DNA from 4 places in the Streptomyces sp. NPDC028289 genome. Region 1 is predicted to be linked to each of the others. Evidence: riboswitches for the same ligand, from Rfam matches in the RefSeq annotation. Region 1 holds a riboswitch; each other region holds the start of a gene.
What was found. A riboswitch is a leader RNA that binds a small molecule or an ion and turns the genes downstream of it on or off. The one in region 1 is predicted to bind cyclic di-AMP.
Positions count from the first base shown of each region.

Region 2: linked by a shared signal. The riboswitch ahead of ACZ4UV_RS16155 (C40 family peptidase) and the one ahead of ACZ4UV_RS15030 (transglycosylase SLT domain-containing protein) in region 1 are both predicted to bind cyclic di-AMP.
Region 3: linked by a shared signal. The riboswitch ahead of ACZ4UV_RS24805 (M23 family metallopeptidase) and the one ahead of ACZ4UV_RS15030 (transglycosylase SLT domain-containing protein) in region 1 are both predicted to bind cyclic di-AMP.
Region 4: linked by a shared signal. The riboswitch ahead of ACZ4UV_RS30445 (C40 family peptidase) and the one ahead of ACZ4UV_RS15030 (transglycosylase SLT domain-containing protein) in region 1 are both predicted to bind cyclic di-AMP.

Region 1 is NZ_JBVHTI010000003.1:203,540-210,756, reverse strand. It holds gene ACZ4UV_RS15045 (LolA family protein) at 1-632, opposite strand, end outside; gene ACZ4UV_RS15040 (CHRD domain-containing protein) at 926-1,864, opposite strand; gene ACZ4UV_RS15035 (polyprenyl synthetase family protein) at 2,024-3,034, opposite strand; cyclic di-AMP (ydaO/yuaA leader) riboswitch at 4,323-4,521, shown strand; gene ACZ4UV_RS15030 (transglycosylase SLT domain-containing protein) at 4,525-5,010, shown strand; gene ACZ4UV_RS15025 (HAD family hydrolase) at 5,024-5,830, opposite strand; gene ACZ4UV_RS15020 (FAD-dependent oxidoreductase) at 6,116-7,217, opposite strand, start outside.
Region 2 is NZ_JBVHTI010000003.1:436,802-444,018, reverse strand. It holds gene ACZ4UV_RS16165 (M23 family metallopeptidase) at 72-1,571, shown strand; gene pcrA (DNA helicase PcrA) at 1,642-4,128, opposite strand; cyclic di-AMP (ydaO/yuaA leader) riboswitch at 4,441-4,615, shown strand; gene ACZ4UV_RS16155 (C40 family peptidase) at 4,623-5,771, shown strand; gene ACZ4UV_RS16150 (tellurite resistance/C4-dicarboxylate transporter family protein) at 5,998-6,966, shown strand; gene ACZ4UV_RS16145 (hypothetical protein) at 6,979-7,217, opposite strand, start outside.
Region 3 is NZ_JBVHTI010000005.1:20,087-27,303, reverse strand. It holds gene ACZ4UV_RS24835 (hypothetical protein) at 1-345, opposite strand, end outside; gene ACZ4UV_RS24830 (O-methyltransferase) at 378-725, opposite strand; gene ACZ4UV_RS24825 (GTP cyclohydrolase II) at 800-1,441, opposite strand; gene ACZ4UV_RS24820 (MarR family winged helix-turn-helix transcriptional regulator) at 1,594-2,118, opposite strand; gene ACZ4UV_RS24815 (dihydrofolate reductase family protein) at 2,258-3,388, shown strand; tRNA gene ACZ4UV_RS24810 (tRNA-Met) at 3,527-3,600, shown strand; cyclic di-AMP (ydaO/yuaA leader) riboswitch at 3,926-4,084, shown strand; gene ACZ4UV_RS24805 (M23 family metallopeptidase) at 4,094-5,128, shown strand; gene ACZ4UV_RS24800 (aldo/keto reductase) at 5,303-6,265, shown strand; gene ACZ4UV_RS24795 (PrsW family intramembrane metalloprotease) at 6,561-7,217, opposite strand, start outside.
Region 4 is NZ_JBVHTI010000006.1:269,865-277,081, reverse strand. It holds gene ACZ4UV_RS30455 (lipase family protein) at 1-658, opposite strand, end outside; gene ACZ4UV_RS30450 (DUF1996 domain-containing protein) at 909-2,879, opposite strand; cyclic di-AMP (ydaO/yuaA leader) riboswitch at 3,285-3,460, shown strand; gene ACZ4UV_RS30445 (C40 family peptidase) at 3,471-5,774, shown strand; gene ACZ4UV_RS30440 (NAD-dependent epimerase/dehydratase family protein) at 5,802-6,860, opposite strand; gene ACZ4UV_RS30435 (FAD-dependent oxidoreductase) at 7,108-7,217, shown strand, end outside.

The DNA of each region.
Region 1 (7,217 bases):
ACCGACGTGGTGTCGTCGACCGACTTGAGGACCTCGTCGGCGAAGTCCTTGGGGGTGGCCGGGGTTTCGTGCTGCTCGGCCTTGCCGGAGTCGGCGGCGGTGGAGTGGTAGACCTCGTTCGACTTGCTGTCGTAGCCCCACACGTCGGTGCCGTTGTGGATGAGGCTGTACTCGGCGCCGCTCTCCAGTACCGACACCTTCTGCTTCTCGGGGCCGTCGGCGGCCACCCGCAGGGTGTGCGTGCCGGAGGCCAGCTCGGTGAGCTTGCTGGTCGGGTCGGCGGACGAGCCGTCGCCGCCGCCCTGGGCCGCCCCGGACATCAGGCTGCTCTCCAGACCGCCGAGGTCGGGCAGGCCGAGGTCGGTGCTGATCTTCACGGTGCCGGACAACTGCTGCACGTCCGACTTGGCGATCTTGTCGATGAGCTCCTGCGCGGTGATCTTCGGCAGGTCGGGGTCGCCGGAGTCGGCGAGTGCCGGGACCAGGCCGATGGTGGCTGCGGCCACGCCCACCACCGCGACGGGGACGACGTATCGTGCGGCCTTGCGCCGTCGCTCGGCGCGCATCTCGTCGCGCAGCTCGCCGTCGGCCTGCGTGGCCCCCGTGCTGTCGTCGGATTCGTACGGTGCCATGTGTGCCTTACCTCCGTCGTCGGCGGCGGCCGTCCTCGCACGTGTCCCACCCTGAGCCGCCATTCTCACCCGAATCGGTGAGTGGTGGTGATTTCCGTGGTTTCCATCTCACCAAATCGGGGGCGGACAAGCGTCAGACCACGGAGCCAACTCCGCGTACACCTGCGGTATGACACAAGGGCGGAGGCGCCTCCCCCGACCCGTAGGGGTCGTGCCGCGAAGACGCCTCCTGTCACGTGCCGGGCCTGCTCCTGCCACGTGCCGTGTCAGCTCAGTTCACGTGCCGTGTCGGCTCAGTGCTGCACGAACACGTAGTCCGCCCGGTAGGGGACGCCGACGACGGCACCCGGGGTGCAGGAGCCGGCCGGAGCGACGCCGCCGACGGTGTTGAGGCGCAGGATCTCGCCGGTGCGGGCGAGCAGCCCGTGCTTCTTGCCGGACCGGGTGGTCTTGAGGTCCAGTTCGGGGATGTTGCCGGTGCCGTTCGCCGTCTTGGTCAGGACGGCTCCGGTGACCGCGGTGCCGTCGGGTGCGGCCCACTGCGGGGTACCGGAGTTCGGTGCGACGAAGGAGTGGCGGATGCCGCCGCCGAGCTTGGCGCTGACGTCGCGCTGGGCGAAGGCGTAGCCGCCGCCGTCGGCGGGCTTGCACTCGTAGATCTGCTTGCCGGTGACGACGGAGGCCTGGAAGCCGCCCTTGAGGTCGGAGACCGTGGTGACGGCGTGCAGCTGGCCGCGGAGTGCTCCACCGGGGAACTCGGCGGTGTGCAGGTTGGCGTAGAAGGCTCCGGGGTCGGTGGTGAGCTGCGCGAGCAGGGCCTTGTCGGTGACCTTGACGCTGCCCGCGACACTGTGGCCCCTGGCCTTCTTCAGCAGCTTCCCGAAGTCGATTTTGACGCCGCCGTTGGTTCCCTTGGCGCCCTGGTGGATGTGCAGGTCGGTGGGCCTGCCGGTGCCGCGCCAGGTCACGGCGACGGTCACCTTGTCCCCCTTGACCTGGATGAACTCCAGCGCGGCACCGTCCTTGTCCCCGACGGCGGGCCCACCGGCGACGGGCACCTCGTTGGCACCGCGCAGGCTGGCGGCGAGGACGACGGAGGTGGTGGAGCTGTGGCTGGTGTGGCTGTGGCCGGTGGCGGCGGACGCCGGGACGGCGGCACAGCCGAGAGCGGTGACGGTGACGGTGATGGCAGCGGCGACGAGGCTCTTGCGGCGCGTTGCTTCGATGACCATGATTCCGTTTTCTCCCCCTGTGTCAGCCGACGCCCCCTGCGTCGGCTTCTGCGGAGAAGTACGGAACACGTCCCGGATTGGACTCAGTCCAAGAATGTGACCTGAGTCACACGGAGGCTGCTTTCCGGGAGCCCGGAGCCCGCAACGCCGGCCGGAGGGCTAGCCGGCTCGGTGCACCACCGCGTCGCACAGCTCCACCAGTGCCACCTTCGGGTCGCATTCCGGCAGCGGACCCAGCGCGGCCCGCGCCTCCTCCGCGTACCGAACCGCGTCCCGGCGGGCCTGCTCCAGCGCCGGGTGCGCCCGCAGCGCCGCCAGGGCCTCCGCGTGCCGCGCGTCGTCCGTGAGGTCGGAGTCCAGCAGCTCGCACAGGGCGATGTCCTCGGCCAGCCCCAGTCGGGCCGCCCGCTCCCGCAGCCGCAGCACCGGAAGCGTGGGCACGCCTTCGCGGAGGTCCGTCCCCGGGGTCTTCCCCGACTCGTGGGAGTCGGAGGCGATGTCCAGCACGTCGTCGGCGAGCTGGAAGGCGACGCCGAGCCGCTCACCGTACTGGGTGAGAACGTCGACGACCGTCTCGTCGGCGCCGGACAGCATCGCGCCGAAGCGGCAGGAGACCGCGACCAGCGAGCCGGTCTTGCCGCTGAGCACGTCGAGGTAGTGCTCGACCGGGTCCCGGCCGTCCGACGGGCCTGCCGTCTCCAGGATCTGACCGGTCACCAGGCGCTCGAACGCGAGGGCCTGGACCCGGACCGCCTCGGGACCGAGGTCGGCGAGGATCTGGGAGGCGCGGGCGAAGAGGAAGTCTCCGGTGAGGACGGCCAGCGAATTGCCCCAGCGGGTGTTGGCGCTGTCGACACCGCGGCGCACGGCGGCCTCGTCCATGACGTCGTCGTGGTACAGCGTGGCCAGGTGGGTGAGCTCGACGACGACGGCCGACGGCACGACACCGGGGGCGTACGGGTCGCCGAACTGCGCGGCGAGCATCACCAGCAGCGGGCGGAACCGCTTCCCCCCGGCCCGCACGAGGTGCTGCGCGGCCTCCGTGATGAACGGGACCTCGCTCTTGGTGGCGTCTAGCAAGCCTTCCTCGACAGCCGTCAATCCGGCCTGGACATCGGCTTCCAGAGCCTGGTCCCGCACGCTCAGCCCGAACGGCCCGACGACGGTCACGAGGGGTCTCCTGTCTGCTGGTGTCTACTGGCGATTACACGGTTTGTCGATAGGTCGCTGCCATCACTCAAGTCAGCGTATCCGGTCAGGTTTCGATCACCGATAGCGCCCACGGTTACACCCCGGGCGCTATCGGATCACGACCGTTATGTTTTTGATCAGCCGATACGACCTGACATCCACTGACTTAACAGGAAGTGCGGGCAGTTGTCCCGAACCGAGGCCCAGGCCGTGTCCCGCACCGGGCTCCGCGCCGGGTCCGGATCCGGCGAGGCGCCCGAGGGCCCGTCCGGCGGCGAACCCTCCGGATGACCGCCGCCCGGAAACCACCACACCTCCCCGGCCGACGTCACCTGCCCGGGCGTACCCCTTCCACCGCCCACCCATGCCCGCAGGGGCACACCATGCACGGACGGCAACACCTCGCCCCCGTCCACGCTCGTCTGCTCTCCTCCACGAGACCTCGCACGTCGAGCTCCGCGTTCCGTTGACCCACGTCCTCTCGATCCGCATCTCCTTGACCGTCATTTCCTCGGCCGGCAGAACGGCATCCCTGCGCGCGTGTGGCGCCCGCACCTCACCCCGTCGGCTCACGGAGCGTCGACACGTTCGAGCCTCGCCCGGGGCCGCCGCCATGACAACGACGCACACCACAGGGGAGGTTCCGCCCTCGCGTTGGACACGCGCACCGGGGATTACCGGTTCCGCGCCTCCCCTGTCTCAACGTGACGAGAATCACGCGCGCACGCAACGACGCTCGATGCCGGGCCCCGTCAACCATCCGCCTCGACCTCCCCGTTGGGCATGCCCGACGACACGCGCGCACAGCCGAGGCTTCCGAAGTTGACGGAGGGGTCGACGGAGAACATGCCGGAAATATACCTAATCCGACACTTCTGGACTATTCGCCGAAAATGCTCACATCGGGGCCGTCGGAAGCGCCCCCGCAGGGGGCATTCCACGGGAATGCAAGTGGTGAAGTTTTCTGTTGAACCATGAAAAAGGCGGATTCCGTGAATCCATCATGTCCGCTTTGCCGTTATTGCGAATTCGTGAAGTAGGTCACGCGGGCCCGAATGCCGCAAGGCTTGTACGGCCTGCGGGGCGCCCCTTCCTTTCCTTTTCCCGTGGGCCAGTTGAGGGTTGGCGGCAGCAAAGGATCAAGTGCCCCATACGGCACAGATCAAGGTCAATCAGCACGTTGTGTGAATCAGCCTCTTGTTTCGGACATGTGCTCTCGCATACGTTCCGGCTCGCCGGGCGGACGCCGAATCCTGCCGCCGCCCGTAGTGACCCATCGACGAGTTCATTCGCACGGCAGGAGCGGGAGACCCAGGTAAGTCGCCGGACCGGACGGCCGACGTCAGAGAACAGACGTCGTTCCGGAACGGCTAGGGGTGAAGCCTCATCGCCTTCGGGCGATGTGGCCGGGCACTCCCCGAGCCCGAACCCGACAGCTCACCTCGCAGGCGACGGAGAGGAACTTCGCCATGCCTGCTGCCGTTCAGCACCGCCGTCCCCGCCGTAACCGCATCGTCCGCACGCTCGCCGTCGTCGGAACCGGCGCCGCCGTCCTCGCCCTCCCGCTCATCGGGGCCACGACCGCGTCCGCCGCCGGCTCCACCACGACGGCCTCGACGACCCTCGCCGGGTACCCGAACAACCTCGACGGCTGGATCCGCGAGTCGCTCGCGATCATGGCGGAGAAGCACATCCCGGGCACCTACAACGGCATATACCGCAACCTGATGCGGGAGTCCTCCGGCAACCCGCGGGCCATCAACCTCTGGGACTCCAACGCGGCCAAGGGCATCCCGTCCAAGGGCCTGCTCCAGGTGATCGACCCGACGTTCAAGGCGTACCACGTGGACGGCACGTCGTTCGACATCTACGACCCGGTCGCGAACATCACCGCCGCCTGCAACTACGCCGCCGCGCGGTACGGCTCGATCGACAACGTCCACGGCGCGTACTGATCGACGTTCCGCGTCAGCCGAAGAGTCTTTCGAGGACGACGGCGATGCCGTCGTCCTCGTTCGACGTGGTGATCTCGTCGGCCACCGCCCTGAGTTCGGGGTGGGCGTTGGCCATCGCCACCCCGTAGGCCGCCCACTCGAACATCGGGATGTCATTGGGCATGTCGCCGAAGGCGATGGCCTGCCCGGGGCTCAGCGCCAGACGGTCGGCGGCCAGCGCGAGCCCGGTCGCCTTGGTCACCCCGCACGGCTGGAGTTCGACGGTCCCCGGCCCCGACATCGTGACCGTCGCCAGCGACCCGACCACCGAGCGGGCGGTCGTCGCCAGTTCGTCGTCGGTCAGGGTGTGGTGGCGCAACAGCACCTTGCTGATGGGCGCGCACCACAGGTCGTCGCGCCGGGCGACGCGCAGCGCGGGCAGCGTGGGATGGGGCATCAGATAGCCCGGCTCGATGAGCGTGAGCCCGTCCACGCCGTCCTGGTCGACCGCCGCGTACACCTGGCCGACCTCGGCCTCGATCTTGCCGAGTGCGGTCTCCGCCAGCTCCCGGTCCAGGGTGACCGACCACAGCAGCCGGTTCGCGCCGGCGTCGTACACCTGCGCGCCCTGGCCGCAGACCGCGAGTCCCGTGCAGCCGAGGTCGTCGAGGAGCGGGCGCACTCTCGGGGCCGGGCGACCGGTCACCACGAGGTGCTGAGCTCCGGCCCGGCCGGCCCGCCCGAGCGCGGCGAGCGACCGTTCCGAGAGGGTGTCGTCGCCGCGCAGCAGCGTGCCGTCCAGGTCGGTGGCGATCAGTGAGTACGGGGAGGGTGCGACCATGATCAGAGAATACGGACAGCACGGCCCGGGGACTCACCGTGCGTTTCGGCCTCAAGTGGCGCCCGCCGTCTCCGTGATGGGGCCGCTGTCAGTAGCGGGCGTGATGTTTTCCGAGATGCCCGGCAACTGCCCCGGGGCCCGGCCGGCGGTGCGCTGTACGTCGAAGAGGTCCCATGGCTCGGACTCTGGTTCGACGGAGACGGCGATGCCGTGCAACTGGACAGCGTGCAGGGGCTGTTGGGGCTGTACCTCGCGGGCGCCGGGTGACGGTTCGGCCCCGGGGTGTCAGACGTGGGCCGCAGCCAGGTGCCTGGCCAGGCGCGGAGAGGCGAACTCCGTACCGCACACGAACCGCATCACAGGACCGTACGACGCGGCCGCCGGGAGGCCCGTGAAGTACAGGCCGGGTACGGAGGAGACGTATCCGGCGCCGAGTCTCGGGGCGCCGCGCGTGACGGCGAGACGAGTGCGCAGCCCGGGGCCGAGGAAGTCCATCGCGGCGGTGTCCACGCGATAGCCGGTGGCGGCTATGACGTGGTCGGCGGTGAGGCGGTCGGTGCCGCCGTCGTGGGTGCGGACGGTGAGGACCGGGGCGCCTGCGGAGGTCTCGGCGCCGGTCACGGCGGCGACCTCGCGGACCTCGACCTTGCCCTCGAAGCGGTCGCGCAGCCACCAGGCGCCGAGCGGGCCGAGCACCCGGCGGACCAGGCAGTGGCGGGCCTGCGCCGGGAGGTAGCGGTAGGGGTGCGGGTAGTAGCTCAGGGCCCACAGGGACCAGGCACGGCCGAACGGCGACTCGGGGCGCAGCTTCGGCTGGTCCCAGGGCGGGGCGCCGAAGGCGACCTTGCCGCGCCCTCGCGAGACCACCCGCACCTGGGCGCCTGCCTCGGCGGCGAGGGCCGCCGTCTCCAGCGCGGACTGCCCGGCACCGACGACGATCAGGTCCTTGCCGGAGAAACGGGTCAGGTCGTGGTGCTGGGAGCTGTGCGAGACCGGTCCCGCGGGTCCGTCGGCGCCCGCCTCGGCGAGCTCGGCGGGGAGGCGGGCGAGCCCGGACAGGCCGGTGGCGACGACGACCGCACGGGCCGTGAACGACTCCCCGGAGTCCGACTTCAGTTCGAAACCCGCCGAGCCTTGCGCGTTGTGCCGGTCCGCCTTGTGCCGGTCCGCCTTGTGCCGGTCCGCCTTGTGCCGGTCCACGGAGACCACCCGGACCCGCTCCAGTCGGGGCACCAGTTTCTGCTGGAACCACTCGCCGTAGCCGATGAAGGTCTCCACCGGGATGACGTCCTCGTCGGTCACCAGTCGGCGGATGCCCGCGGCGTCGCAGTAGTCGGCGAGGGTGTGCCCGTGCTGCGGGCAGTCCAGGTTGGAGGCGGCCGGGGTG
Region 2 (7,217 bases), 230 kb from region 1:
GCCCGCATACCGCCGGGTACAGTCGCCGCACTGCTCTGGCAGCCCCTGTTGTCGAGGCGAAAGAGAAGTTGGTGAACGACCGTCACCCGTCGGGGACCATGACCACCCCGGCCCCGGCTTCCGACGCCGATGAGGCGCACTACGCGCCGTACGGCACGCAGGAAGCCCAGTACGGCGACTTCACCACGTACGGCGACCACACCGCCACCGGTACCGCGTTCCACAGCGACCCGCTCTTCGGCAGCCTCCCCGGCGAGGGCCAGGCCACCGGGGCGTACGACACCACGCAGTGGCAGACTTCCGGCGGCCAGACGCTGAACTACGACCCGTACGCGGCCCAGCACCACGCCGCCTACGACTCCGGCGCCTACGACAGCACCGCATGGACCGTCCCGGCGCAGGGCACGGCCGCCGACACCAGCGGCCACTGGGACGCGAACGCCTGGGTCCAGCCCGACCAGTCGGGCATGGCCGGTGCGACCCAGCAGTGGGAGTGGGGCACCCAGGCCTTCGACACCGGCGTGTACGACGCCACGCAGTGGAACTCCGACGGCACCCCGGCGCAGGCCCCCGAACCCGAACACGGGCAACAGCACGAGCCCTACGCGGACTTCGAGCAGCACGGGGACCAGGCGGAGCACGGGCCGTACGGGGAGCAGGCGGAGTACGGGGAGTACGGCGGACACGACGCGTTCGAGGAGTCCACGGTGGACTCCCCGGACGATACGGAGCCGGCCGCGACCGGTGAACTGCCTGCAGTAACGCCACTGCTGGAGGACCAGGAAGAGGTCACCCCGGCCACGCCCGCGACTCGCGCAGGCTCCCGCGCGGGGGCGCGTTCCCGCCGCCGTACGCCTCCCAAGCGGTCCGCCCTGCTGACCGTCGCCGTGCCCTCCGTGTGCGTGATGGGGGTCGCCGGAATCGCGGCCGCCTCGGTCGGCAGCCTGACCGACGACGGCAAGGACACCACCGCCTCCGCCTCCGACGCGCAGTCGGTGAAACCGTCCGCCGCCAACAGCAAGCTGGACGCCCAGCTGCGGACGCTTTCGGCGGGCGCCGACGACTTCGCCGACCGGGCCAGCCGGACGCAGGAGCGCATCGACCTCAAGGCCCAGCAGGAGACCGAGAAGAAGAAGGCGGCGGCGGAGGCGGCCCGCAAGGAGCGGCTGCGCCCGAAGTACGTGCTGCCGGTCACGCAGAAAGGCCTCAGCGCCTATTTCGGCCAGGCCGGCGTCAACTGGATGTCCGTCCACACGGGCATCGACTTCCCCGTCTCCTACGGCACGACGGTGATGGCCGCGACCGACGGCGTCGTCTCCACCAAGTGGAACAGTGCCTACGGCAACATGATGATCGTGACGGCCAAGGACGGCACGGAGACGTGGTACTGCCACCTCTCGTCGTACCGCGTCGCCGCGGGTACGACGGTGAAGGCCGGCGACCCGATCGCGTACTCCGGGAACTCCGGCAACTCGACTGGCCCGCACCTGCACTTCGAGGTCAGGCCGGCCGGCGGCGCCGCCATAGACCCGCTGCCGTGGCTGCGCAGCCACGGGCTCGACCCGACCTGAGCCGGCCGATACCGGCGGGCCCCGCCGCAGCGGGGCCCGGTACCGCGCCTTCGCCGCTACGCCTTCTCCACTACAGCTTCTCCACCGGCGCATACCGAAGGAGCAGCCGCTTCGGCTTGGCGTCGCCGAAGTCGATCGTCGCCTCCGCGTTGCCGCCCGTGCCCTTCACCGCGACGACCGTGCCGAGGCCGAACTGGTCGTGGGTCACGCGGTCGCCGACCACCAGCGAGACCACCGGCTTCTCCGAGGTCCGCCGGGTGGCGAAGCCGGACGCGCCCGACGCCGAGGAGCGCGAGCGGGTCGAGGAGAGCGAGGCCGCCACGCCCGCGACGGGCCCGGAGGAGACCGGCGCCGTCGCCCCGGTCCGCTTCCACTCCAGATACGCGCCCGGGATCTCCTCCAGGAAGCGCGAGGGCGGGTTGTACGACGGCTGACCCCAGGCGCTGCGCATCGCCGACCGCGTGAGGTAGAGCCGCTCCCGCGCGCGCGTGATGCCGACGTAGGCGAGGCGCCGTTCCTCCTCGAGCTCCTTGGTCTGGCCGAGGGAGCGCATGTGCGGGAAGACGCCGTCCTCCATACCGGTCAGGAACACCACCGGGAACTCGAGGCCCTTGGCGGTGTGCAGGGTCATCAGGGTGATGACGCCGTCGCCGTTCTCGTCCTCGTCGGGGATCTGGTCGGAGTCGGCGACCAGGGCCACCCGCTCCAGGAAGTCGGCGAGCCCGCCCGGTTGCTCTCCCTCGCCGGACTCCTGCTCGAACTCCAGCGCCACGGAGGCGAGTTCCTGGAGGTTCTCGATGCGGGTCTCGTCCTGCGGGTCCGTCGAGCTCTGCAACTCGGCCAGGTAACCGGTGCGTTCGTAGATCGCCTCCAGGACCGTGGCGGGTCCGGCGCCGGACTCCACGACCGTACGGAGGTCCTCCATCAGCGTGTTGAACCGCTTGACCGCGTTCGTCGACCGCGCGGCCATGCCGTACGCCTCGTCGACGCGCCTGAGCGCCTGCGGGAAGCTGATCTTCTCGCGCTGGGCGAGGGCGTCGATCATCGCCTCCGCGCGGTCCCCGATACCGCGCTTGGGGACGTTGAGGATGCGCCGGAGCGGGACCGAGTCCTCCGGGTTGGCCAGCACCCGCAGGTACGCCAGGACGTCCCGGACCTCCTTGCGCTCGTAGAAGCGGACGCCGCCGACGACCTTGTAGGGCAGGCCGACGCGGATGAAGATCTCCTCGAAGACACGGGACTGCGCGTTGGTGCGGTAGAAGACGGCGACATCGCCCGCCTTCGCCTCGCCCGCGTCCGTCAGACGGTCTATCTCCTCGGCGACGAACTGCGCCTCGTCGTGCTCGGTGTCGGCGACGTAGCCGGTGATCTGCGCGCCCGCGCCCGCGTTGGTCCACAGGTTCTTCGGGCGGCGGGACTCGTTGCGCTCGATGACCGCGTTGGCGGCGGAGAGGATCGTCTGGGTGGAGCGGTAGTTCTGCTCCAGGAGGATCGTCGTCGCGTTCGGGTAGTCCTCCTCGAACTGCAGGATGTTGCGGATCGTGGCGCCCCGGAAGGCGTAGATCGACTGGTCGGCGTCACCGACGACGCAGAGCTCGGCGGGAGGCAGGTCGTGCTCGGCGGGCGGGGTGCTCTCGTCGTGCGCGCCGGTGCCGACCAGCTCGCGCACGAGCGCGTACTGGGCGTGGTTGGTGTCCTGGTACTCGTCCACCAGGACGTGCCGGAAGCGGCGGCGGTAGTGCTCGGCGACGTCCGGGAAGGCGCGCAGCAGGTTGACCGTCGTCATGATCAGGTCGTCGAAGTCGAGGGCGTTCGCCTCGCGCAGCCGCGACTGGTAGAGGGCGTAGGCCTGGGCGAGGGTCTTCTCGAAGCCGTCGCTCGCCCGGGCGGCGAAGTCCTCCTCGTCGACCAGCTCGTTCTTCAGGTTGCTGACCTGGGCGCTGAACGACTTCGGCGGGAACCTCTTGGGGTCGAGGTCCAGGTCTCGGCAGACCAGGGCCATCAGGCGCTTGGAGTCGGCCGCGTCGTAGATCGAGAAGGAGGAGGTGAAGCCGAGCTTCTTGCTCTCCCTCCGGAGGATCCGCACGCAGGCGCTGTGGAAGGTCATCACCCACATCGCGTTCGCGCGCGGGCCGACGAGGTGCTCGACCCGCTCCTTCATCTCGCCCGCGGCCTTGTTGGTGAAGGTGATCGCGAGGATCTGGCCCGGGTGCACATTGCGCGCGCCGAGCAGGTGGGCGATGCGGTGGGTGAGCACGCGCGTCTTGCCGGAACCGGCGCCGGCCACGATGAGCAGCGGGGAGCCGGCGTGCACGACGGCGGCCCGCTGGTTGTCGTTCAGCCCCTCCAGGAGTGCGGCCGGGTCCAGGGCCGGGCGGGCGGCGCCGTCGCGGTAGTAGGCGTCCCGGTCCGGGGGCACGTCGAACTTCCCGCCGAACAGATCGTCCGGAATCGACTCCGGAGCGTGCTCGTCCTCGGGCGGCGGCGGGGGTTCCTCGTCATGGCCGCGGGGGGCCTGGAGGCTCGCCAGGAAGCTGTCGTCAAAGAGGCTGCTCATCGCTCTCCGAGTCTAGGGCGCCCCACCGACAACCGGCCGCCGCCCCGAAAACTCGCCCCGGTGACCGAACAGATCCGTTCGGTCACAGCAGGTCGACGCGCGTCACACGGCCGCGAAGGCCCACCACGAACCTCTCAACAATCCATGGCAAGTTACCCATAACGTCCCGGATCACCCCGCCTGAACAAATCCCGACGCCAAGGTCACGAAAATGTATCGGGCATATCGCACATCAAACTTCACAGAGACCACACGAGTTGGCTAGCGTGCCGGGCAGGCCGTACGACCCCCACCGGCGAACGTCGCCGGGCCGCACGGCCTCCGCCGAGTCCGGGGCGCCACCGCGCATCCGGAGCCGGGGACCCACACCGATCCCGGGGTGAATCGGTCCCGACTCCCCTCCGGGGAACGGACCGTAGGGCAACCCTTCCGAACCACCCGCCCGAACCCGACAGCTAACTCGGTAGGCGGACCGCTGGAAGGAGTCGCCCCCGTTGGCGTCGCACCGCAAGTCCCGGCCGTCAGGAACACGCGCGGCAGGCATACGCACCCCCGCACTGGCCACCGCCGCCCTCACCTCCATGGCCCTGTTCTCCCAGACGGCCGAGGCCGCGCCCTCCTCGGACGGCAAGCCGAGCCTGGAGGAGGTCGAGAAGAAGGTCGACGCCCTCTACCGGCAGGCGGAGTCGGCGACCGAGAAGTACAACGCCGCCAAGGAGCGGACCGGCAGTCAGCGCAAGCAGGTCGACACCCTGCTCGACGACGTCGCCAGACGCACCGACCGGCTCAACAAGGCGCGTGAGGAACTGGGTTCGTTCGCCGCGGCCCAGTACCGGACCGGGGCGAGCGTTCCCGACACGGCGACCTTCCTGCTCGCGGACAGCCCCCAGGGCTACTTCGACCAGGACCAGCTGATGAGCCGCCTGACCGCGCGCCAGAAGGGCGCGGTCGACGACTACGTCACCCAGCAGTCCGCGACCATGAAGAAGCGGCAGGAGGCCACCCGGAGCCTCGAGTCGCTCACCGAGACGCAGGACGACCTCAGGACCGCGAAGACCACGGTGCAGACGAAGCTGGCCTCCGCGCGGGAGCTGCTGTCCCAGCTGACGGCCGCGGAGAAGGCCCGGCTGGCGGCGATCGAGAAGCGGCAGCAGGAAGCGGCGGACCGCAAGGCGGCGGAGCTGGCGAAGCAGCAGGCCGCGGCGGCCGACCGGGCGACGTCGTCGTCCACCGCGTCGGGCAGCTCCTCTTCCGGCACGTCGAGCAGCTCGTCCTCCGCCTACGCCACGAAGGCCGCCAAGGCGATCGCCTTCGCCCGCGCGCAGATCGGCAAGCCCTACGTCTGGGGCGCCACCGGCCCCGGCTCCTACGACTGCTCCGGGCTCTCCCAGGCCGCCTGGAAGGCCGCGGGCGTCTCCCTGCCGCGCACCACCTACGACCAGGTGAACGCCGGCACCACCGTCCCCCTCGCCGACGCCCAGCCCGGCGACCTGGTCTTCTTCTACGACGACGTCAGCCACGTCGGCATCTACATCGGCAACGGCATGATGATCCACGCCCCGAAGCCCGGCGCCTACGTCCGGGAGGAGTCGATCTACTACGGCGGCGAGTCGATCATCCACAGCGTGGTGCGCCCGGCCTGACCCGACGGGGCGCCCACCACCCCGGGGGCGCCGCCTCCCGCTTCTCTTCGCCGGCCCCGCACGCACAGCGGCGCCCGCCGCCCGCCACGCACCCGCAGCCGCTCCCCCACATCCCCCCGCGCTCCCGTCCGCCGCGACCGTACGGCTCGCGCGGTCGGCGCCGTTTCGGGCCGCACGCGCGCGTGCCCCGCTCGTCCAGCGGGCGGCACTCCCTAGCATCAGGGGCATGTCCGGCATTTCACCCCTCCGCGGCTGGTGGGCGCAGCGTCCGCCGGCGGCCGGGGCCGCCGTGATGGCCACCGGCATCATGTCGGTGGGGTTGCACCTGGCGGGCGCCGAGACCGTGTCCCGGGTGGCGCTGGTACTGACCTGCGTGATGTGGGCGGCGCTGGCGGCGGACTTCGTCGTACGGCTGGCGCGCGACCGCCTGCGGTGGGCGCGGGAGGCGCGGACGCCTGGCGCGCTCACCGCCGTGGCGGCGACGACGGTGCTGGGGACGCGGTTCTCGGCGCTCGGGTGGCAGACCCTGGCCGAGGCCCTGCTGGCGCTGTCGGTGGCGCTGTGGCTGCCGTTGCTGGTCCTCGTCGTGCGGCACTGGAAGCCGCGGATGCCCGGCGCGGTGTTCCTGGCCTGTGTGGCCACGCAGGGGCCGGCCGTGCTGGGTGCGACGCTGGCGGCGGCCGTGACCACGGCATGGCTCGCACACCTCTCGCTGGTCCTGTTCTGGGTGGGGCTGGCGATGTACGGGCTCGCCGTGCCCCGGTTCGAGTGGCGGCAGATCGCCCAGGGGCCCGGTGACCAGTGGGTGGCGGGCGGCGCGCTCGCGATCTCGGCGCTGGCCGGGGCACGGCTGCTGGCCGCCGACAGTGCGCGGCTGTACCTGTGGAACGACGACGACCAGGGCGTCCTGCGCGTGGTGACGGTGGCGCTGCTGGTCCTGGACCTGGCCTGGTACGTCGTCCTGCTGGCCGCGGAGGTGGCGTGGCCCCGCCCGCGTTACGACATGCGCCGCTGGTCGACGGTGTTCCCGATGGGGATGACGGCGACGGCGACGCTGTCGGTCGCGGCCGCCGTCGGCGGCGCGTGGCTGAGGTGGCCGGGGCGGGTGCTGGTGTGGGTCACGGTGGCGGCCTGGCTGACGGTGGCGGCCGGTGCGGCGGCGGACGCCCGTGCCGCTCTCAGGAAGACCCGCTGAGGATGCCGGGGATCAGGTCCACAGGACGGCGATGAAGATGTTCACCACCGTGAGCAGGCCCACCAGGCCGAAAGCGCCCTTCTCGACCTTCTCGTCGTCCCGCTTCACGTAGACGAGCCCGAGGATCACGATCAGCAGGGCGAGCTTCACGCCGATCTTGATGGTGTTGACGTGGTGGTCGTCGGCCTCGTTGAGACCGACCAGGATCACGCCGGTCGCGAGCATGGTGAACGCGCCGTGCAGCATCCCGG
Region 3 (7,217 bases), on a different contig from region 1:
CGCGCCGGTGACCATCCGGTCCAAGGGCACCGCGGACGCGCCCGTCAGGTTCGTCGCCGCGGCCGGCGACGGCTCGCCCACGTCACCGTCCGGGGCAAGGGCGTCGCGGCGGTCACGTTCGACGGTGCCCAGTACGTCGACATGGCCGCGGTCCGGGTCGGAGGGGCCAGGACGACCGCCCTGGCCGTCACGGGCTCGCAGCACATCACCTACCGCGACGCCTACAACGGGGAGCACCTCCACCCCGGTCAGCACCCCGTCGCCCACCTCGTGCAGGTCGACGGCGAACTCCGCTGCCGAGGAGAGCAGTTCGCGGCACTCGGCCACCTGGTCCCGGTGGCTCACCGCGTTGTCGACGGCGAGGATGCCGTACGGCTTCAGGACGCGTCGGGGGTGTCGGCGAGGATCTCGGCGCCGTCGCCGTGGCGGACGTCCGCGTACTCCCGGACTCCCGCCCGCTCCAGGTTGGCCGGCGCCGCGGTGGCGCGGTCGGCGTCGACGTCCACGGTCGTCAGGCGGCCGCCGGTGTCGCGGAGGGCGTCGGCGAACCAGATCGCCGAGTAGCCGCTGGAGGTGCCGATCTCCAGGACGGACGTGGCGCGCCGGGACCGGATCAGCGTCGAGGTCAGCCGGGCCGCGTCCGGGGCATGTTGCGGAGCCTCGGCAGCCGGTCGGCCGGCGGGCCGACGTGTGCCGCCCTTCCTGGTGGAGGCCGTCGAGTACACGCGCCGGCTGGTCGTCCATGGAGGCTCCCCTCGTCGGTGTGCCCGTAGTTGCCGGCACACCGCGTCCGCGGCGCTCAGCCCGCGTTGAGCTCCGTCAGCTCGGCCAGGGGCAGCGTGTGCTGGGTGTGCAGGACCTTCGCGCGCAGGTAGCGGACGTTGTGGGCGGTGCTGAAGACGCCGGTCGGGACGCGGTCGCGGACGGTGACGCCGAGGCCGCGCAACTGCTCCGCCTTGTCGGGGTTGTTGGAGAGCAGGTCCAGGTCGGTGATGCCGAGGGCGGCCAGCATCTGGGCGGCGGCGGTGTAGTCGCGGGCGTCCTCGGGCAGGCCGAGGGCGGCGTTCGCCTCGTAGGTGTCGAGGCCCTGGTCCTGGAGGGCGTAGGCGTCGAGCTTGTTGTAGAGCCCGATGCCGCGGCCCTCCTGGCGCAGGTAGAGCAGGACGCCGCCGCGCTCGGCGATGCGCTCGACGGCCTCGCGCAGCTGGGGCCCGCAGTCGCAGCGGGCCGAGCCGAAGACGTCGCCCGTCAGGCACTCGGAGTGCAGGCGCACCAGCGGGAGGGTGCCGGGGGCGGGCTCGCCCAGGACGACGGCGACGTGCTCCTGGCCGTCGGTCAGGCCATGGAACGTGACGAGTTCGGCGTTGACGCTGTAGCCGTCGTTGAAGCGCAGCGGGACCCGGACGCGGGCGCGCTGGGTGGCGGCGGGGAAGTCGGTCATCGGGCTCTCCAGTGTCCGGGTGCAGGACGGCGGTCCCGGTACGGGACGTCGCGGGCGTCTGCTTCAGATTTGAAGCAGATCCACGGCTGGAACCCTACCTCATGCTTTAAATTTGAAGCAACAGATTTCCGTACGGTTTCGGGAAATCGAGTTCACGATCCGGAACAGGGGGACGACCGCCGCCGCCACGGCAGCTCGTCCGGCGTCGGCCGCGGGGTCGACTCGTCGCCCTCCAGCGCCCGCGCGATCACGGAGCTGATCTCCTCCAGCTGCTCCACCTGCTCGGCGGAGAGGTGGTCGAAGACCGCCGCCCGTACCGTCTCCACGTGGCCCGGCGCCGTGCGCTCCAGCACCGCCATGCCCTCGTCCGTCAGGATGGCGAAGCTGCTCCGCTTGTCCCACTGGCAGTCCTCGCGGCGGATCAGCCCGTCCTTCTCCAGCCGGGTCACGGCGTACGTCAGCCGGCTCCGCGTGATCTTCGACTTCTCGGCGAGATCGGTCATGCGCAGCTTGCGCTCCGGCGCCTCGGAGAGGTTGGCCAGGATGCCGTAGTACAGGTGCGGCATGCCGGCGTCCTGCTGGAGCTGCCGGTCGATCGCGTCCTCCAGGAGGTGCGTCGCCGCCATGTAGGCGCGCCAGGCGCGCTGCTCCTTCGGAGTGAGCCAGCGAGTCGTCATGCGACCAGTGTAGGTTTGTTTCAAACTTTAACCAAGCGTCCGTGTCAGAGCGGTCGGTCCGATCCCGGTCAGCCGGTTCGCCGCCCGACCGGTCAGGCAGCCAGTCAGCCAGCCCGCCCGCCGAGAGTGAGCGCGTCCGATGCCGTACCCCTACGTCCTGCTGTCCGCCGCCGTCTCCCTCGACGGCTTCCTCGACGACACCGGCCCCGACCGGCTCCTGCTCTCCTCCCCCGCCGACTTCGACCGCGTCGACGAGGTACGGGCCTCCGTCGACGCCATCCTGATCGGCGCCGGCACCATCCGCGCGGACAACCCGCGGCTTCTGGTCAACTCCCCGGAGCGGCGCGCGGCCCGGACCGCCGCCGGCCGGCCCGAGTACCCCCTCAAGGTCACGGTCACGGCGACCGGCGACCTCGACCCGGACGCGAAGTTCTGGCACACCGGCGGCGAGAAGATCGTCTACACGACGGACGAGGGGGTACGGCGGGCCCGTGCCCTCGGGATCGCCGCCGACGTCGTCTCCCTCGGCGCCGACCTCGACTGGCGGCTGCTCCTGGAGCACCTGCACGACGTACGGGGCGTACGGCGCCTGATGGTCGAAGGCGGCGGCACCGTCCACACCCAGCTCCTCCAGCAGGGCCTGGCCGACGAGCTCCAGCTGGTCCTGGCCCCCCTCTTCGTCGGCGACCCGAAGGCGCCGCGGTTGTTCGGTCCCGGCGGGTACCAGGCCGGGCGGCTGCGGCTCCTGGAGACCCGCCGGATCGAGGACGTCGTCCTCATGCGCTACGAGCCCACGGCCCCCGGCACGGGCGGGTCGGTGTCCGCCGCGGACCGGCACTGGCTGCGGCTCGCCTGCGAACTGGCGGCCGAGTGCCCGCCCTCCCGGACCGCGTTCAGTGTGGGCGCGGTCGTCGTCGCGGCCGACGGCACGGAGCTGGCCCGCGGCCACTCCCGGGAGGCCGGCGACCCCGTGGTCCACGCGGAGGAGGCGGCCCTGGCGAAGATCCCCGCGGACGACCCCCGGCTGGCCGCGGCCACGGTCTACACCAGCCTCGAACCCTGCACCCACCGCGCCTCCCGCCCGCACCCCTGCGCCGAGCTGATCCTCCGGGCCGGGGTACGACGGGTGGTGACGGCGTGGCGCGAACCGGACACGTTCGTGGCGGCGGCCGACGGGACGGGGGCGCTGCGGGAGGCGGGGGTGGAGGTGCTGGTGCTCGGGGAGTACGAGGGGGAGGCGAAGGCGCCCAACGCGCATCTGCTCGGCTGAGCGGGTTGGGGCGCGGTTTGCGGGTGCGGGTGCGTGGGGGTTGCCCGCGGTCAGGGACCTCCCCGCAGCCCCGTCGGCCTCGTGAGACTTAACCCGTGTGACTTCCCCTCTTCGGATGGCGTATGCTGGTGTCACCGACGCGGGGTGGAGCAGCTCGGTAGCTCGCTGGGCTCATAACCCAGAGGTCGCAGGTTCAAATCCTGTCCCCGCTACTGAAACCCAGGGCCGGAATCCGAGATTCAAGGATTCCGGCCCTGAGTCGTATCCAGATCCTGAGACGGCCCTGAGCGGGGCGCGGTCACGTTCGGTGTCCGGACGACCGCCCTGTGCATAACAACTGAGTCACCATCAAAACCTGTGTGACTCCTGAGCTGAGCGGCGCGCACCGTCGACTCGACCGTTTTTGACCGGTCGTGGCAGGTAAGTCCAAGCTTTGAAAGCTTAATGATCAAGGCGAACAGCTTGGAATCTGATAGCCGGGTCTATTAACGTTCGATAACGCAGCGCGGTCGTCCCAGCCGTCACCCGAGACGGCTCCGTGCGCACGCGCCGAATCCCGCAAGGGAACCGGGGAACCACCACCTTGGGGTGAATCGCACGGCTACCGCCGGGTACGAAACGGCCGGTATACGCGCGTAGGAGACCTTCCCGCTCCGAACCCGTCAGCTAACCCGGTAGGCGGCGGAAGGAAAGGAGTGCGCCCGCGTGGCGTCCAACCCGCCTGCTCCGACAGCCCCGTTCGTGCCCAGCCAGCGTCAGCCCGACACCTTCGGCTACGGCGGCTACCGCATCGACGAGGGCCCCTTCGAGGAGTGGAACCCCACCGAGGAGTCCCTCTCCGCGGTACGCGGCCGGCACCGGGTCGCCAAGCAGAAGGGCGGCGGGCTCGCCCGCAGCTCCACGGTTCTCGGCGTCGGCGTCATAGCCGCCGTCGGCGCGGGCGGCATGGCCAGCGCCAACACCGGCAAGCCGCCGGTCTCCATCTCGCTGCCCGACCTCCCGTCCTCCGTCAGCTCGCTGCTCGGCGAGGACGGCGGCCACCAGGCCACCCGGACCGCGCTCAGCAGCGTCACGACGACCGCCACCGACGCGGACTCCTCCTCGTCCGACGCCGGTGAGGCGCTGCGCAGCCGGATCATCGCCCAGGCCGCGCAGCAGCAGAACCAGCTCGACACCAAGGCCAGCGCCAAGGCCGTCGCCGCCGCCGACCAGGCGGTCGCCGCAGCCGAGGCCAAGGCGGAGAAGGCGGCCGCCGCCAAGGCCGCCGACGCCAAGGAGAAGGCCGAGGCCTCCGCGAAGGAGAAGGCCGAGCAGGCCCGCCTCGCCGCGCTGGCCAAGCAGTACACGCTGCCCGTCGTCTCGTACACGATCACCGGCACCTTCGGCCAGGCCGGCTCCATGTGGTCCTCCGGCTACCACACCGGCCTCGACTTCGCCGCGCCCACCGGCACGCTGATCAAGGCCGTGCACAGCGGCACGGTCACCGAGGCGGGCTGGGCCGGCTCCTACGGCTACCGGACGATCATCACCCTCGACGACGGCACCGAGCTGTGGTTCTGCCACCAGTCCTCGATCGGCGTCAAGGTCGGCCAGAAGGTCGCCACCGGCGACGTCATCGGCCGCGTGGGCGCCACCGGAAACGTCACCGGCCCGCACCTCCACCTGGAGGTCCACCCGAACGGCCAGGCCACCGCCATCGACCCGATGACCTGGCTGCGGGGCAAGGGCCTCAACCCCTGAACCTGGCTCCGGCCAGAACCCGGACCTCACCGACCGGCCCCCGGCGGCCCTGACGACAACCCCCGGCGTCAGGGCCGCCGGGCTGCCCGCCACGCCTCGCGGAGGCGGTCGCCTTTACAAGAACTTCGTGTTGCGTCGGCATGGGGTGCCCGGCGACGCGTGTTGAAGTCAGGCATGAGTGCTTCTTCCGCTTCCCCCTCCCTCCGCAAGCTCGGCGCCTCCGACCTGGAGGTCTTCCCGCTCGCCCTCGGCGGCAACGTCTTCGGCTGGACCGCCGACGAGGCCACCTCCTTCGCCGTCCTCGACGCGTACGCCGCCGCGGGCGGCAACTTCGTCGACACCGCCGACTCGTACACGGCGTGGATCGAGGGCAACAAGGGCGGCGAGTCCGAGACGATCATCGGCAAGTGGGTCAAGGCGCGCGGCAACCGCGACGACGTCGTCATCGCGACGAAGGTCAGCCAGCACCCCGAGTACCCGGGCCTGTCCGCCGCCAACATCAAGGCCGCCGCCGACGCGTCCCTGCGCCGTCTCGGCACCGACCACATCGATCTGTACTACACGCACTTCGACAAGCCCGAGATCCCGGTCGAGGAGATCATCGGCGCGCTGGACGAGCTGGTGCGGGCGGGCAAGGTCCGGCACATCGCCGCGTCCAACATCACGCCGGAGCGGCTCCAGGAGTCCCTGGACTTCTCCGACCGCGAGGGCCTCGCCCGGTACGTCGCCCTCCAGCCCCACTACAACCTGGTCTCCCGCGACACCTACGAGGGCCCCCTCCAGGACCTGGCCTCCCGCACCGGCCTCGCGGCCGTCCCCTACTTCTCGCTGGCCGCCGGCTTCCTCACCGGCAAGTACCGCCCCGGTACGACGGTCGACAGCGCGCGAGCCGGCCGAGCCGCCCAGTACGCCGAGTCGGAGCGCGGCCAGAAGGTCCTGGCGGCCCTGGACGAGATCGCAGCGGCCCACGAGGCCCCGATCCCCACGGTCGCCCTGGCCTGGCTGGCTGCCCAGCCCACCATCACGGCCCCGATCGCCTCGGCCCGCACACTGGAGCAACTCCCGCCCCTGCTGGCCGTGGCGGACCTGAACCTGACGGACGAGGAACTGACGAAGCTGACAACGGCTTCCGCCTGACGGCCGCCTGCCCCCGGCTCCTCCGGTCCACCCTTCCGCCGCAACGGTGCTCGGCCACGACGGTCGAAGTCGGCGGGGCCGGGCAGGCCGGTACCCGCCGTCGGAACGCCGGCCCGTCGCGGAGCACAGCGCCGTCGTGGGCCGGTCGCGCAGTTCCTCCCCCCAGCCTTCGGCCGGGGGTACCCCCAGCGCCCCCCAGGGGGTTGCAGTCCGGTTCGTATGCGTGTCCGCCGCAACGGCGCTCAGCCGGCACGGCGCATCCCGGCGGTGCCGAGCCGGCCGCGACCCCGAAGCGCTAACTCCGGTACGGGTTGTAGGCGGGATACGGCATCGCCGCCCCGTAGGCCGACGGCACGTAACCGGTGTACCCCGGCCATGCGCCCGGCGCGGCCGTCCGCGCCGCGTACTCCAGGGCCGGCCGCACCAGCTCCCGTCGGCTCCACAGCTCCGTGAGGAGCTCCCGCTCCCGCGCCATGAAGTCGGCCCCGGCCCGACCCCGCTGCCCCCGGCGCCGCAGCAGCGCCAGCGCCGTCGCGTACCCCTCGTACTCGGTGACCGCCCGCCCCGCCGCCTTCCCGAAGTGGTACGCGGCGTACTCCCGGGCCATCTGCCGCGCCCGCATCGACCCGAGCACGAACGGCTCCGCCGCCCCCAGCCACCCCGCGTAGACGTACGCCGGCAGCTCCTCCCGTACCGTTCGCAGCTCACGCTGCCGCGTCCAGACGGCCAGCCAGGTCAGCAGCCCGAACGCCGGCACCATGAACATGCCGTACACGGCGAAGAACCCGTACTGCCCGAACGTCGAGGACCCGTTCCAGAACGCGTGCATGGTCATCGCGAGCAGCAGCCCGGCCACCGGCACCAGCACGCGCCGCGCCCGCTGCCGCTCCCCGGAGAGCGCGGCGATGCCGAAGCCGATGCCGGTGAGGACGGTGAAGAGCGGATGCGCGAA
Region 4 (7,217 bases), on a different contig from region 1:
CCTGGCTGTAGCCGAACAGGCCCACGCGCGAGGCGGCGGTGACCGAGGCGCCGGGCAGGTTCCGGGCGGCGCGTACGGCGTCCAGGACGGCGTGGGCGCCGTCGAGCCGGTTGACGTAGGTGTGGAGCCGGTCCGTGGCGCCGAGTCCTACGTAGTCGGTGACGACGACCGCGACGCCCTCGGCGAGCAGCCGGTAGATCGACAGGTCCTCGTACCCGACGGACACGGTCCGGCCGTTGAGGAGCAGCGGGTACTGCAGGCCCATGGAGGCGGCGCACTGGTCGCCCTGTCCCATGGTGCCGGGGGCCAGCGCGACCAGCGGGCGGGCGCCGGGGCCGAGCCAGGGGGCGGTGGGCTCGATGTAGGCGCCGGTGACGGCGACGGGGTCGCCCGCCGAGTCGGTGGGCCTGTACATCAGGCGGGTCGCGGTGCCCGGCAGCGGGCCGGACAGGCTCGGCAGGCTCAGGGCCAGCGGGAGGGGTTCGGTGCGTACGAGGGATCCGTCGGCCGTGGGGAGGGTGGCAGGCGGGTCGTAGAAGGCGGGGATGGTGACGCCCCGGGAGACCTCCGCCTGGGAGGCCGTGGCCTGCAGGGTCTGGAGACAGAGGCAGGCGGCAGCGGCGACGGCGGTGGCCACCAGACGGACACGGACAGGCATGGGGAACCTCCTGGACGTGCTGGACGTGGGAGGTGCAACGGACGTCCCCGGAGCGGCCGACGGGGCGGGTGCGGTTTACCCGACGGTAACGAGCCGTGCATTACCGGCGGTAGCAGTCGGTAGGTTACGGTTCAGTAATATGACGGTAGGTCAACAAAAAGCGCTGGGCGGGCTCGGCAGCGCGGAGCACGACGAGATGCTCCCCACGTTCGAGCCCGCCCAGGACACGCTGACCGGTAGGTGAGAGGGGTCAGACCGAGTTCCGCCTGGTGCGCCAGAGCAACGCGGCCCCGCCGGCCAGCAGCAGGCCGCCGAAGACGGCGGGCCACAGGTGGGCGCCGGTCTCGGCGAGACCGCCCTGGACGGCCTGGGGTTCGGTCTGGGGCTCCGTCCCGGAACCGGTGGCCGGGGTCTCCTGGCCGGCCGGGGCGGCGACCGCGGTGCCGGTCGGCGCGGCGGAGTCACCGGCGGTCGGTGCCTCGGTGTCGGGCCGCTGCGTCGGCTCGCTGATCACACCGCCGCCCGACGACTTGGTGGTCGACGTCCTCTTCGGCGACGCGGTCGCGTAGACCCTCGGCAGCCCGGTGCCGCCGGAGCCCGGAGCGGTGGCGGTGGCGGTGGCGGTCTGCGTGGCCGGGGTGCCGACCGGTGGCTCGGACGACGGCTGCTCGGTCGCCGGCTCGGACGGCTCGGCGCTCTGCGACTCGGCCGGCGGCGTGACCGGGCTCGCGGTCCCGCTCGGCTCGGACGGCTCGGATGGCGCCGCGCTCTGCGACGGCGGCTGCTCGTCGGCCCCGGCCCCGCAGGTCCGGCCGGAGTTGATGCAGTCGACCATCTTCCGCATCAGGCCCTCGTCGAAGACGTTGATGAAGTCGCCGTGGTCGGTGACCGGCTTGTGCAGCTGCTCGGGGAACGAGTCGACCGCGAACAGCGGGACCGTACGGCCGCCGTCCTGGAGGCTCGGCGCGTCCACGGCGTAGACGATGCGCTGCACCAGCTGCGGGATGGCCTGGAATCCGGCCGGGCAGCTGCCGTCGGGGGCCTCGAACGCCACGTGGGTGCGGTGGTTGGCGCTGTCGATGTTCCGGCCGTCCCAGCAGCTCTGGAACCTGAACGTGCGCACGACGTCGCTGCCCGAGGGGCAGAGCGGGTACTTGTCCTTGAGCTGCCGGTTCTCGTAACCGGTGCAGCTCCAGGAGGCGTTGGCGTTGGCCGGGCCGTTGACAAACGCCTTGGCGTCACCGGTGATGATGCGCAGCAGCCGCGGCATCTCGGTGACCTTGGAGGTCGGGTTGCCCTCGAAGGTCAGCGTGACCTCCTTCGCCGTGACGATCTGCCCGGCGTTGCCCTCGGTGCCGCCGCCCGGCTTGTCGGCGTCCCGCTCCTGCTTGCCGTTCTGCAGCCGCAGCACGGGCCAGTAGTACGTGGACTTGTCACCCTGGTCCGCGCAGCTGGTGTCGGCGTTCGCGAGGTCCTGGTCGCTGGCGAAGGCGTTGTTGGACTGGTTGCCGATGTAGTCGTGGAAGTGGTGGGCGCCGTTGGAGACCCCGGGCGCGACGATCACGTTGTCCGAGTTGAACAGTCCGTTCGCGTTGACGCCGCAGCTGGAGCTGAAGGTGCCGCTGGAGCCGCCGGGCCGCTCGGCCGGGGTGGTGACGTCGGGCTGGACGGAGGTGATGTCCGCGTAGTCGGCGGCGACCGGGCCGTTGCCGCCCTGGCCGCCGGCGCCGGTGCCCTGGCTCGGTGCGGCGCTGCCCTGGCCGCTCTGGCTCGGCGTGGCACCGCCCTGCGGTGCCGCTGACTGCCCGTCACCCTGGTTCGACGAGCGCAGGGTGCAGGCGGCGAGGTCGTCCAGGCCCTGCGGACGGTCGCCCTCGCGGCCGATGGCTTCGGCGATGCGCTGGAGCGACGCGGACCGCTGCTCCTTCAGCGGGCCGATGATCGCCTGGTCGGCGAAGGCCGGGTTCTGCTCGATCTCGGCGGCGTGCTCGGTGAGTTGCTGGTAGGCGACGGCGATCTGCTGGTCCATCCGGGCGAGTTCACCGTCGACGTCGGCCCGGGCCCCGTCCGGTACCGAGGTCAGCCGGCTGCCGACGTCGGGGCAGTAGACCGTGGGCGCGGACAGCACCTGGCCGGTGGCGACCTGCCCCTGCTGGTCCCCGCCGCCCTCGGTGGCCGAGGCATAGACGTTCACCGCCACCAGTCCTGCGCCGCCGAGCATCAGGGCGACCGCTGCGAAGGTCGCGCGCTGTGCGCCGGTCGGGCGTCTGCGCCTGTTGCGTCTCAAGGTCGTTCCCCTGTGTCGTGGGCGGCCGGGCATGGAAATCCCCCGCCCTATACGGCTCACGGCACCACCGCGTTCAACAGACCCGCGAATTCACGGTGACCTCACAGGAAGCGGGTGTCCCGGAACAGGAGGAACGCGACCGACGGCAACGCCCCGGTGACCCTGCGAATGCAATGGATGCGCGCGAAATGCCGTTCCGTACGGTCGAGTTCCGAACGCTACGACGAACATCACAAATACGTATCGGACATTAGCCACTTCAACCTTCACACGAGTGACACAAGTTGGCTAAGTTGACGGGCAAGCCGCTCGGCTCCCCCCGGCGAATCCCGTCGGGCCGCGCGGCCTCCGCCGAGTCCGGTGCCCCTCAGGGGCGGATCCGGAGCCGGGGACCCAACCGAACCACTGGGGTGAATCGGCCGCCGTCCGCGAGGACAAGGGCCGTAGGGCATGCCTTCCGGATTCCACCGCCCGAACCCGACAGCTAACCCGGTAGGCGGAGTACGGAAGGAGCACGACCCCTCAATGGCGCCCGAGAGCCGTGACGAGGTTCGACAGCGGATCGACAGCCTCTACGACCAGGCCGAGAACGCCACCGGGAACTACAACGCCACGCGTGCGTTGAGCGGGGGCTCGCGCTCACGCGGTGTCCCGCTGTTCAAGCGGCCCCGGCGCGACGACCCGGGCCTGGACAACATCGCCCGTGAGTGGTTCGAGGGAGCACGTTCGAAGCTGGGGCCGAGCGTTCCGGCCGCGCTGCCCACCGACCGGCAGCCCGCCCGCCCCGGCCCGCGCCGGCCCGTCAGCGCCATGGCCGCCGACCTGCTCGGCCAGCTGGAGGACTCCGGCCCGGCCCGGCTGGAGCTGACCGCGGGACCGTCCGCGCAGAGCGAGATCGAGGTCGTCCGTGAACTGCCGGCGCGCCCGAAGCTGGAGCTGACGGCGGGGCCCGCCGCGGCGCTGCCCGCGGGGTCTTCGGGTGCGCCGCGGGCGCTGCCCGCCGCCGGGCCGCAGCGGCCCACGCCGGGTACCTCGAAGACCAAGAACCAGCTCAAGCTCGCCAAGGCGCGCGAGGTGCTGTCCCAGCGCACCGGGCAGCGCGCGATCGCCGCCCTCGACGCGGCCCCGGCCCCCGCCGCCCAGGCCGCTCCACCGGCGCCCAGCCCCTGGCCGACGCCCGAGCGCCAGGCCCCGGCGCAGCCGTGGCAGGCTCCCGCCGCCGGCATACCGAACCAGCGCTCCGGCAGCGGCTCCTTCCGGACCGACTCCCCCGCCGCCACCCGCGCGCTCCCGGCGGTGACCGAGACGGGCGGCATCCCGATCGTGTCCCCGTCGGACACCGGGACCTTCCGCATCATGACCCCGGGGGGTGCCGACAGCGCCCCGACCCGGGCCTCGGCGGACTCGGGCGGCTTCCGCGTCATGACCCCGGGCGGCTCGGGCGGCGGAACCTACCAGAGCGCGCCCGCCATGGACGCGGGCGCCGCCCAGGCCCCGGCACCGTCCCCGGGGGACACCGGCTCCTTCCGCATCATGACGCCGGGTGCCACGGGTTCGTTCCCGATGCCGACCCCGGCCGACGCGGGCGCCTTCCCGACTGCCGACCCCATGGCGAGCACGAGCGTCCTGCCGACCGTGGACCCCATGGCGAGCACGAGCTTCTTCCCGACGGCGGCTCCCACGGACACGGGCGCGTTCCCGACCACCGCCCCCACGAACAGCGGCGCCTTCCCGACGGCGGCGCCCGCCGTTCCCGCGGCCGCTCCCGCCCCGGCCCCCGGCCCGATGGACCCCGGCGGCTTCCGGGTCATGTCGCCGAACGCGGCCGCCGCCTACCCGGACGTACCGCCGGTCACGGCCGACACCGCCTACGGCATCGGCGCGTACACCACGGCGGCCCCCGCGGCGCCCATGGCCGCCATGCCACCGGCCGCTCCCTTCGCCGCGGCCCCCGCCGCCGACATGTCCGGCGCCTACGCGGCTGGCCTGCAGCCCGCCGACGATGCCTACGCCTACGCCTACGCGGCAGGCATGCAGCCCGCCGACGGTGCCTACGCCTACGCGGCCACCATGGCCATGCCCACGGCGATGGCAGCGCCCGCCGCCGCGATGCCCACGCCGATGCCCGCGCCGATGCCCGCGCCGGCGGGGGCACCGATGGCGGCCCCCATGGCAGCACCCGCGGCGGCACCGATGGCTGCCCCCATGGCAGCGCCGATGGCGGCACCCCCGGCCCCGGCGATGGCCGCGGCGCCGATGGCCATGACCGCGGCGCCCGAGGCGATGGCGGCGCCCGCGCCGGCCATGGCGATGACCGCCGCCGCCCCGGCCCCGGTCTTCACCGCCCCGCTCCCCACCACGCCCCTGCCGACCGCACCCCCGCAGGTCCCCGCCCCGGCGCCCACCGCAGCCGCGCCCGGCGCCTACGCCGAACCCGGTGCCTTCGTCCAGCCGGGCGTCGGGGCCGAGCCGGGCAAGGCCATGAAGGCGCTGGCGTTCGCCCGGGAGCAGATCGGCCGGCCGTGTGTCTGGGGAGCCACCGGGCCGGGGGCGTACGACGCCTCCAGCCTGACCCAGGCCGCCTGGCGCGCCGCCGGTGTCACGCTGCCGCGTACCGCGCAGGAGCAGACGCTGGCCGGCACGCCGATCACGCTGGCCGCCGTCGAACCCGGTGACCTGGTCTTCTTCTTCGACGACGACAGTCACGTCGGGATCTACGCGGGCGGCGGCACGATGGTGCACGCGCCGAGCCCCGGGGCGCTCATCCGCGAGGAGTCGATCTACAACGCCGGGGAGTCGGCGATCCACCGCGTGATCCGCCCGGCCTGACCCCCCTGTGCCCCCCGGCCGTCGGGCTCAGACCCTCCGCCGCCGCGTGCGCCAGCTCTCGTGGTGGTCCAGGAGGGTCTCCTCGACGGGCCGGTAGGCAAGACCCAGTTCGTGGACGCTGCGGCCGTTGTCGACGCGGAAGCGGATGCCGAGGTGCTTGCGTATGTAGTCCTGGGTGAGGCCGAAGAGCGGGCCGAGGACCCGTACCGGGCCGTGCGGGAGCGCGGTGCGCGGCAGGCGTGGGTCCCAGGGGTGGCGGGTGCGGATGATCCGGGACATCTCGTGGAACGACGTCATCGTCTCGTTGGCCACGATGTATCGGCCCCTGGCCACCGGGTTCTCCGCCGCCGCGATGTGCGCGTCGGCCACGTCGCGGACGTCCGCGGTGGTGAAGCTGAAGTCCGGGGCCCCGTAGCAGAAGTAGCCCTTGAACAGCTCGTCGAGCAGGAAGAGGCTGCCGGACTCGGAGGCGGGGGTGAGGGAGGGGCCCAGGATCAGGCCGGGGTTGATCGAGACCATGCGCCAGCGGTCCTGGGCGGCTTCGGCGTCCCAGGCGGCGCGCTCGGCGACCGTCTTGGCGTAGTGGTAGGGGTTGTCCACCACCGTGCTGGTGGTGTTGAAGTACTTCTCCGTCAGGACCTCGCCGGCCATCCCGCGGACGTCGGCGTAGTCGCCGAAGATCGCGCCCACGGTGGAGGTGAAGACCAGGGTATCCACCTCCGGCGTGCGCTCGACGCTGCCGAGCACGTTGCGGGTGCCGAGCAACGCCGGGTCCACCACGTCCCGTTGGCCGTCCCTGATCCGCTCCGGCATCAGGAACGGCGAGGCGACGTGGAAGACGGTCGCGCAGCCATGGAAGGCCGTGTCGAAGGAGCCGTCCGTGAGCAGGTCGGCCTCGAACAGGGTGAGCCTGCCGGGGAAGGCCTCCTGAAGCTCCCACAGGGGCCGTACCTTCGCCGCGCGGGACGCGCGGCGGACGGTCGCGCGCACCCGGTACCCGCGCTCCAGCAGCCGCCGTACCAGATGGCTCCCGACGAACCCGCTGCCGCCGGTCACCGCGACGGTCGTCTCCCCGCGTGCCTGCACGCCCTCACCCCTCGCCCTCCGGCCACCGCGCCTCGGTGCGCCGCAGAGGACAGGGTGGTGCATGCGCCGGGCACCCGCCAAGCACCGGGAGGCCGCGATGACGTCCGGGACGCCATAAGCCGGACCCGACACACGTCATAAGATCGGCTTATGAGGTCATAGAGCGGACCCGCGTACTAACTTAGGACTGCCTTAGTTTAGGCTTCCCGTTCGAGATCGATTGTCCTCACTCGAAGGGAACCTGATCATGCCGCGCCCCCTGCGGGTAGCCATCGTCGGAGCCGGCCCCGCCGGGATCTACGCCGCCGACGCCCTGCTCAAGTCCGGGGTGGCCGCCGAGCCCGGCGTGTCCATCGA